Geminicoccus roseus DSM 18922: one gene and its partner. The protein of the gene in region 2 interacts with the protein of the main gene of each other region in a pairwise test. Links are inferred from orthologs where the notes say so. Each region holds a gene or a part of one and is shown on either strand. Other genes may lie near its edges.

What was found.
Region 1: the proteins of mtgA (region 2) and GEMRO_RS29010 interact in binary tests that used the Escherichia coli proteins (3 or more experiments, as listed by UniProt). The link is inferred for Geminicoccus roseus DSM 18922 from one-to-one orthologs.

Annotation. Positions count from the first base shown.
Region 1 is NZ_KE386572.1:2,046,661-2,049,972, reverse strand. The notes cover bases 313-3,312. They hold GEMRO_RS29010 (peptidoglycan D,D-transpeptidase FtsI family protein), read right to left. Parts: upstream 2,671-3,312; coding sequence 955-2,670; downstream 313-954. Other genes in these bases: rsmH (16S rRNA (cytosine(1402)-N(4))-methyltransferase RsmH), read right to left, coding at 3,038-3,312; ftsL (cell division protein FtsL), read right to left, coding at 2,667-3,041; GEMRO_RS0110685 (UDP-N-acetylmuramoyl-L-alanyl-D-glutamate--2,6-diaminopimelate ligase), read right to left, coding at 313-977. Outside these bases: more of GEMRO_RS0110685, read right to left, coding at 1-312. UniProt on the Escherichia coli protein: Essential cell division protein that catalyzes cross-linking of the peptidoglycan cell wall at the division septum. Required for localization of FtsN.
Region 2 is NZ_KE386572.1:3,911,100-3,914,250, reverse strand. What follows is about bases 177-3,015. They hold mtgA (monofunctional biosynthetic peptidoglycan transglycosylase), read left to right. Parts: upstream 177-1,131; coding sequence 1,132-1,899; downstream 1,900-3,015. Other genes in these bases: GEMRO_RS0119435 (hypothetical protein), read right to left, coding at 2,588-3,015; GEMRO_RS0119440 (thermonuclease family protein), read left to right, coding at 1,887-2,393; GEMRO_RS0119450 (DMT family transporter), read right to left, coding at 177-1,011. Outside these bases: GEMRO_RS0119455 (DMT family transporter), read left to right, coding at 1-122; more of GEMRO_RS0119450, read right to left, coding at 88-176; more of GEMRO_RS0119435, read right to left, coding at 3,016-3,151. UniProt on the Escherichia coli protein: Peptidoglycan polymerase that catalyzes glycan chain elongation from lipid-linked precursors. May play a role in peptidoglycan assembly during cell division in collaboration with other cell division proteins.

The DNA of each region.
Region 1 (3,312 bases), 1.9 Mb from region 2 along the record:
AGAAGCGCGGCAGCCTGGTCCAGATCGCCGCCGGTGGCATGGAAGAGCCCGATCGCCGCCAGCAGGTTCTCGGCCTGGAATGCGCCGACCAGGCTGGTGCGGAGCCGGTGGGTGCGGCCATCCAGCCGCACCGCCAGGACCTGCCCGGCCGGCTCGGGGTGCCAGTCCTCCAGGCGCAGGGTCTCGGCGGCCCAGCCATAATCGATCACCCGGATGCCGCGACGGATGCAGGCATCGCGCAGCAGCGCGAACTCGGAAATGTCCGCGTTCAGCACGGCCGTGCCGTCCGCCGCCAGCACCTCGTCGAACAGGCGGCACTTGGCGGCGAGATAGGCCGCCATATTGCCGTGATGGTCCAGATGGTCCCGGGTCAGGTTGGTGAAGGCGGCGGCGCGGACATGCAGCCCGTCGACCCGCTTCTGCTCCAGGCCGTGGCTGGACGCCTCGATCACCAGATGGTCGACCCCCTTGCCGGCAAGGTCCGCCGCCAGGCGCTGCAGGGTGATCACGTCGGGCGTGGTCAGGTTGCCGTCCAGGTCGCCGGTGGTCGACTGCACGCCGAGCGTGCCGATCGAGGCCGCCTCGTGGCCCGCCAGCGCCCAGAGCTGGCGCGTGAAGCTCGCGACCGAGGTCTTGCCGTTGGTGCCGGTCACCGCCGCGACGGTTGAGGGCTGCTGGCCGAAGAAGCGGGCGGCGAGCCTTGCCAGCAAGGCCGCCGGGTCCCTTGCGGCCAGCACCGGAACCGGCAGCGCCCGCTCGGCCAGGGCCGGGCCGCCGAGCACGGCGATGGCCCCGGCCGCCAGCGCGTCCGGCACGAAGGTGGCGCCGTCCAGCCTGGTGCCGGGCAGCGCCGCGAACAGGCTGCCCGGCCTGACCGCGCGCGAGTCGAGGGCAAGGCCCCGGATGTCCAGATCCAGGGCCTCGGCGGACAGGGGGGAGAGCAGGTCTTCCTGCTCAAGCAGGCTCGAGAGCCGCAATGCGCGCCTCCTTGCCCCGACGCTTCAGTTCCTTTTCCTGGATCTCCGGCGGCGCCCTCATCAGGAAGCGGTCCTCGACCGCCTCGGGCACCAGCGGCACGCCCAGGAGCGGCGCCACCCGGCTGATGACCCGTCCGGTGGCCGGCGCGGCGTTCCAGCTGCCATAGCGGAAGCCGAACGACGCCTTGTTGGCGGTCGGGTTGTCCAGCATCACCATGACCGCGTATTTCGGGTCGTTCATCGGGAAGGCCGCGACGAAGCTCGAGATCACCACCCCCTTCACGTAGCGTCCGTTGACGGGCTTGTCGGCCGTGCCGGTCTTGCCGCCGACCATCATGCCGGGCACCCGCGCCTTGGTGCCGGTGCCGTCCACGACGTTCAGCCAGAGCAGCTCGCGCATCTGGTCGGAGGCGGCCTGGGAGATCACCCGCTCCCCGGCAACGGGCTGGGACGGGTCGCGGCGCAGCAGGGTCGCCGGGCGCAGGATCCCGCCGTTCACCACGGCGGCGAACGCGTTCAGGAAGGAGATCGGGGTGACCGCCAGCGTATGGCCGTAGGACACCACCGCCACGGTGATGTCCGGCCAGCGGCGCGGCACCAGCGGCGGGCTGACGCCCGGCACTTCCAGCTGGGCACGGTCCAGCAGGCCCAGCCGCTCCAGGTAATAGCGCTGCAGTTCCTTGCCGCCCTTCAGCGCCATGCGGGCGGTGCCGATGTTGGAGCTGTTGATGAAGACGTCGGTGGTGTTGGCCCAGCGCTTCAGCATGTGCGAATCGCCGATGGTGCGGCGGCCGATCCGCAGGCGCTCGCGGATGTCCCACATGTCGTCCATGCGGATGGTGCCGGCATCCAGCAAGGTCGCCAGGGTGAGCGCCTTGAACATCGAGCCGACCTCGTAGACGCCCTCGGTGTTGCGGTTGAAGCGCCGCGGGTCCTTCGGGCTGACCGGGTGGTTGGCGTCGAAGTCCGGCAGGCTGACCATCCCCACCAGCTCGCCGCTGTGCACGTCCATGATGATGGCGTTGCCGGCCTCGGCCTCGTAGGTGCGGATGGCCTCCGCCAGCTCCTCGCGCAGCGCCTGCTGGACGCGCAGGTCGATCGAGAGCGGGAAGGGCTGGCGGTCACGCCCGGCAGGCTCGGCCCGGATCTCCTTGTCGAAGGTCAGTTCCAGGCCGCTCAGCCCGTTATTGTCGATCCCGGTCTGGCCGATCAGATGGGCCACCAGGTTGGCCTGGGGATACACGCGGCGCGGCTGGTCGCGGAACTCGATGCCCGGCACGCCCAGGCGCAGGAGGCTGGCCTGCTGGCTGGGGGAGATGCGGCGGTCCAGCCAGACGAAATGCCGGTCGCTGTCCAGCAGGCGCGCGATCGCCTGGGGATCGCGGTTGAGCACGGCAGCGAGGCTGCGGATGGTCTCCCCATCCTTGGGCACCTCGCGCGGGTCGGCGCCGACGCCGGACACCAGCACGTCGGTGGCGACCGGCACGCCGTTGCGGTCGACCACGTCGCGCCGGCTGATCCCATCCTGGGGGCGCACATAGCCGGGCCGCGCCTTCTCGGCGGCGGCGAACTGGGTGATGTCGACCAGACGGAAGGCCAGGGTCGAGAACAACAGGCCGAAGGTGGCGAGCAGCACGCCGATCCGGCGCCGGCCGAGCAGGACCGCCTCGATCTCGGTGCGCCTGGGCGTCATCGCGCGATGCCGTTGATCACGAGCGGCTTCAGGCGGGCCGGCACCTCCGCGCCCGACGGCAGCAGCACCGCCAGGACGCGGTCGGCATACTCGACCCTGGCATGGTCGGGCATCGTGTCGGCGCTGGCGAGCAGGGTGACGTTGACCGGCACCATGCCCAGTTCGGGCGCCACCGCGACGATCCGGTCGGGATGGGTGCGCAGGGCGAGATCGGCCTCCAGGGTGCGGATCTCGTCGACCGCCAGCGCGATCTTGCGCTCCAGCACGGCGCTGCGGCTCTCCAGCCGCACCATCGCATATTTCAGGTGGAAGGTCGCCCAGGCCGTGCCCAGCAGGAGAAGCACGAGAAACACCACGTTGCGCCCGGTCATCGCTCGTCCTCGTTCATGCCGGCATCGCCGCGTGCCGGTCCTGGAAACTTCACCCCGGCGCCCAGCCGCATCGCCGAGCGCAGCTTGGCCGAACGGGCCCGCGGGTTGTCGCCGCTCTCCTCGGCCGTCGGCCGGAGCGGGCGGTCGATCAGCCAGCCCCAGCGAGGGTTCTCCTCGGGCACCGGCGGCATATGCCGATAGGAGCGGCGGATCCGGCCGCCCCGGTCGTTGACGAAATCCTTGACGATTGAATCCTCGCCGGAATGGAACG
Region 2 (3,151 bases):
CTCTGCTCGCCTGGCTCCTGTTCGGCGAGGCGCTGGAGGCGGGCGACCTGGCCGGCATGGCGGTGGCGGCGGCGGGGGTGGCGCTGGTCAGCCGGCGGCCGCCTGCCCGTCGGTCCGCGTGACCGGCGGCGGCGCCTCCGCCGCCTTTTCCCGCTGGCTGGTCCATACCGTCACGAAGATGCCCGACGCCACGATCACCACGATGCCGGCCCAGGTCCAGGCATCCGGCAGGTCGTCGAACAGCAGCCAGCCGAGTGCCACCGTGCTGACGATCTCGAAATAGCCCAGGGGCGCCAGCACGCTGGCCGGCGCCCGCTCATAGGCGCGCAGGATGATCAGGTGCCCGGTGGCGGCGATCGTCCCGATCGCGGCGAACCCCAGCCAGTCCAGCCAGGACAGGTGGTTCCAGACAAACGGTGCGATCGGCGTCATCACCACCGTGCCGACGAAGGCGGTGAAGAACAGGGACTGCAGATGCGGCGCCAGGCCCGCCAGCTTGCGGGTCAGCATGATGTAGACCGAGAACACGAACGCGGTGGAGAACGCCAGGAGCGAGGCCGGCTGGAACACCGCGGCGCCCGGCCGGATGATCAGGATGGCCCCGCACAGCCCGACCACCGCCGCGACCAGCTTGGCGGCGCTCAGCCGCTCGCCCAGCACCCAGGGGGCGGCGATCGTCACGATCAGGGGGTAGACGAAGGCCAGCGCCAGGGTCTCCGCCATGGTCAGGTACATCAGCGCTGTGAAGAACAGCATGGTCGCCGCCAGGAGGCAGGCGCCGCGGATCACCTGCAGCCCGAGCCTGGGCGGGGCGAACATCCGCCAGCCGAACCGCGGTGCCACGATCGGCAGGAGCACCAGCATGTTGAAGACATAGCGGCCCCAGGTGATGTGCATCGGGTGGAACCGCTCGCCCATGATCTTGGCGATCCCGTCCAGGATCGGCAGGATCGAGAACGCCAGCAAGAGCAGACCCACCCCGACGAGCGCGTCCTTGTCCGGCTTGCCCACGACCTTGTTCTCCCTGATCCCGAGCGGCCGCCATCCCGGCAGCCGCGCCGCCAGCGTTCGATGATGGCCGATCCCAAAAGCAAACCGGCACGTTTAACGAGCCCCCGCCGCACCAGCAAGATGGCCAAACGGCCGCCGGCCGCCAGGCCGCCGGTGGTGGCCGAACTGCCGCCCAGGCGCTGGTGGCGCCCGCGCCTGACCGTCGGGTCCGCCGGCTGGCCGCGCCGCGTCGGGCGGGCCCTGCTGGTCCTGGTCCTGCTGGTGGCGTTCCTGCCCGTGCCCCTCCTGCTGGCCGGCCGGTTCCTGCCGGTCTGGTACACCCCGCTGATGGCCCTGCGCCTGGCCGAGGGCGAGGGCCTGGAGCGGGTCTGGACGCCGCTGGAGGAGATCCCGCCGCCGATCCGCTCCATGGCGCTGGCCTCGGAAGACCAGCTGTTCTGCGCCCATCACGGCTTCGACTGGAAGGCGCTGGAGCGGCAGTTCGACCGGATGCGCGCCGGCGAGACCACCCGCGGGGCGTCCACGATCAGCCAGCAGACCGCCAAGAACCTGTTCCTGTGGGATGGCCGGAGCTGGCTGCGCAAGGCGCTGGAGGCCTGGTACACGCTGCAGCTGGAACTGCTCTGGCCCAAGCGCCGGATCATCGAGGTCTATCTGAACATCGCCGAGACCGGGCCCGGGGTCTATGGCGTGGCCGCGGCCGCCCGCCACTGGTTCGACCGGGATCTCGATGCCATTTCCAGGGGGCAGATGGCGCGGATCATCGCCCTCCTGCCGGCGCCCAGGACCTGGAAGGCGGAGCCGGCGACGGCCAACATGCGGGCCCGCGGCCAGCGGATCGACGCGCGCGCCAAGGCCCTGGGAGCCCTCGACGCATGCGTACGCTGACCCTGCTGGCCCTCCTCCTCCTGCTGGCCCTGCCCGGGGCCGGCCAGGCCCAGCAAAAGCAGGTCGACGGCCTGGCGATCGTCAACGACGACGGCACGCTCGCGATCGGCGGCACCCGCATCCGCCTCTACGGAATCACCATCCCAAAGCTCGGGATCCTGTGCATCGACGATGCGCGCGGCCGCACCTGCTCCGACTTCAACGTCAAGCGGATGCTGGAGCGCAAGATCACCGGCTTCGTCCACTGCCAGATCGTCCGCCAGGCCAGCGACGGCGTCGCCGAGGGCATCTGCACCATCGAGGGCCGCGACCGCTTCCGCCCCCGCCAGGACCTGGGCGCCTGGCTGGTCAACGAGGGCATGGCGATCGCCCTGCGCTACGCCCCGCCGGAATACGAGGCCCTGCAGGCGGTGGCCCAGGCCCGCGAGGTCGGGGTGTGGTCCGGCCTGCTGGTGCCGGAACTCAATGACTGGGGCGACGATTCGCGCTTCTAGCGCCGCTCTGGCCTCAAGGGGGCGTGGTCGGGTCGCCCCAGGGGCTGATGATCGGCGGTTTGGGATCGGGCGGCTTCGGGTGGGGCTCCGCCGGGCCGTTGCCCCGGACCGGTCGGGCTGTAGCCGTCATGGCGCTTCTCCTTTCATCTGCGAGCCGGAAAGAGACCGGCGCAGCCGCCGGGCCGCTGCGGCATCTAGGGCATCTCCCTTGGCCGGTGCGGCCGGAATCGGGTCAGTTCGCTGGCCCTGGCCGCCGACCGGTAGATCATCATCCGGCTGACGATGACCCACATGACCCGCTCCTGGTCGTTCGCCCGCGGCATCTCCAGGCCCAGCGCGCGGGCAAGGTCGCCGCGGTGGAGATCGAAGCTGGTCTTGATGTAGTTCCCGAACGGGATCGCGGCCCCCAGCGCCAGCAGGTAGCCCGCCGCCGCGCCGGCCGGCCCGGCCAGGATCAGCCACCACTCCGGCAGCCGCTGATGCCAGAGAATGAGGCCCAGGCAGGCGAGCGTCGCCACCAGGCCGGCCACCATGACGTTGGCGCAGAAATCGAGCTGGGCCTTGCTGTCGGCGATCATCTGGCGGACATGCTCGGGCAGCAGCGCGTGCAGGCGCGGCCAGGCCGGCACCGCGTCCAGGCCGTAGAGGACGCGGGGATAGACCTCGATCGCCCGGAAGCGGTTGCCGAACCGGGTGGGCAGCACCTCCTCCACCCTGGTCGGAAACCGCTCCACCGCCCGCAGCAGACGATAGGCATG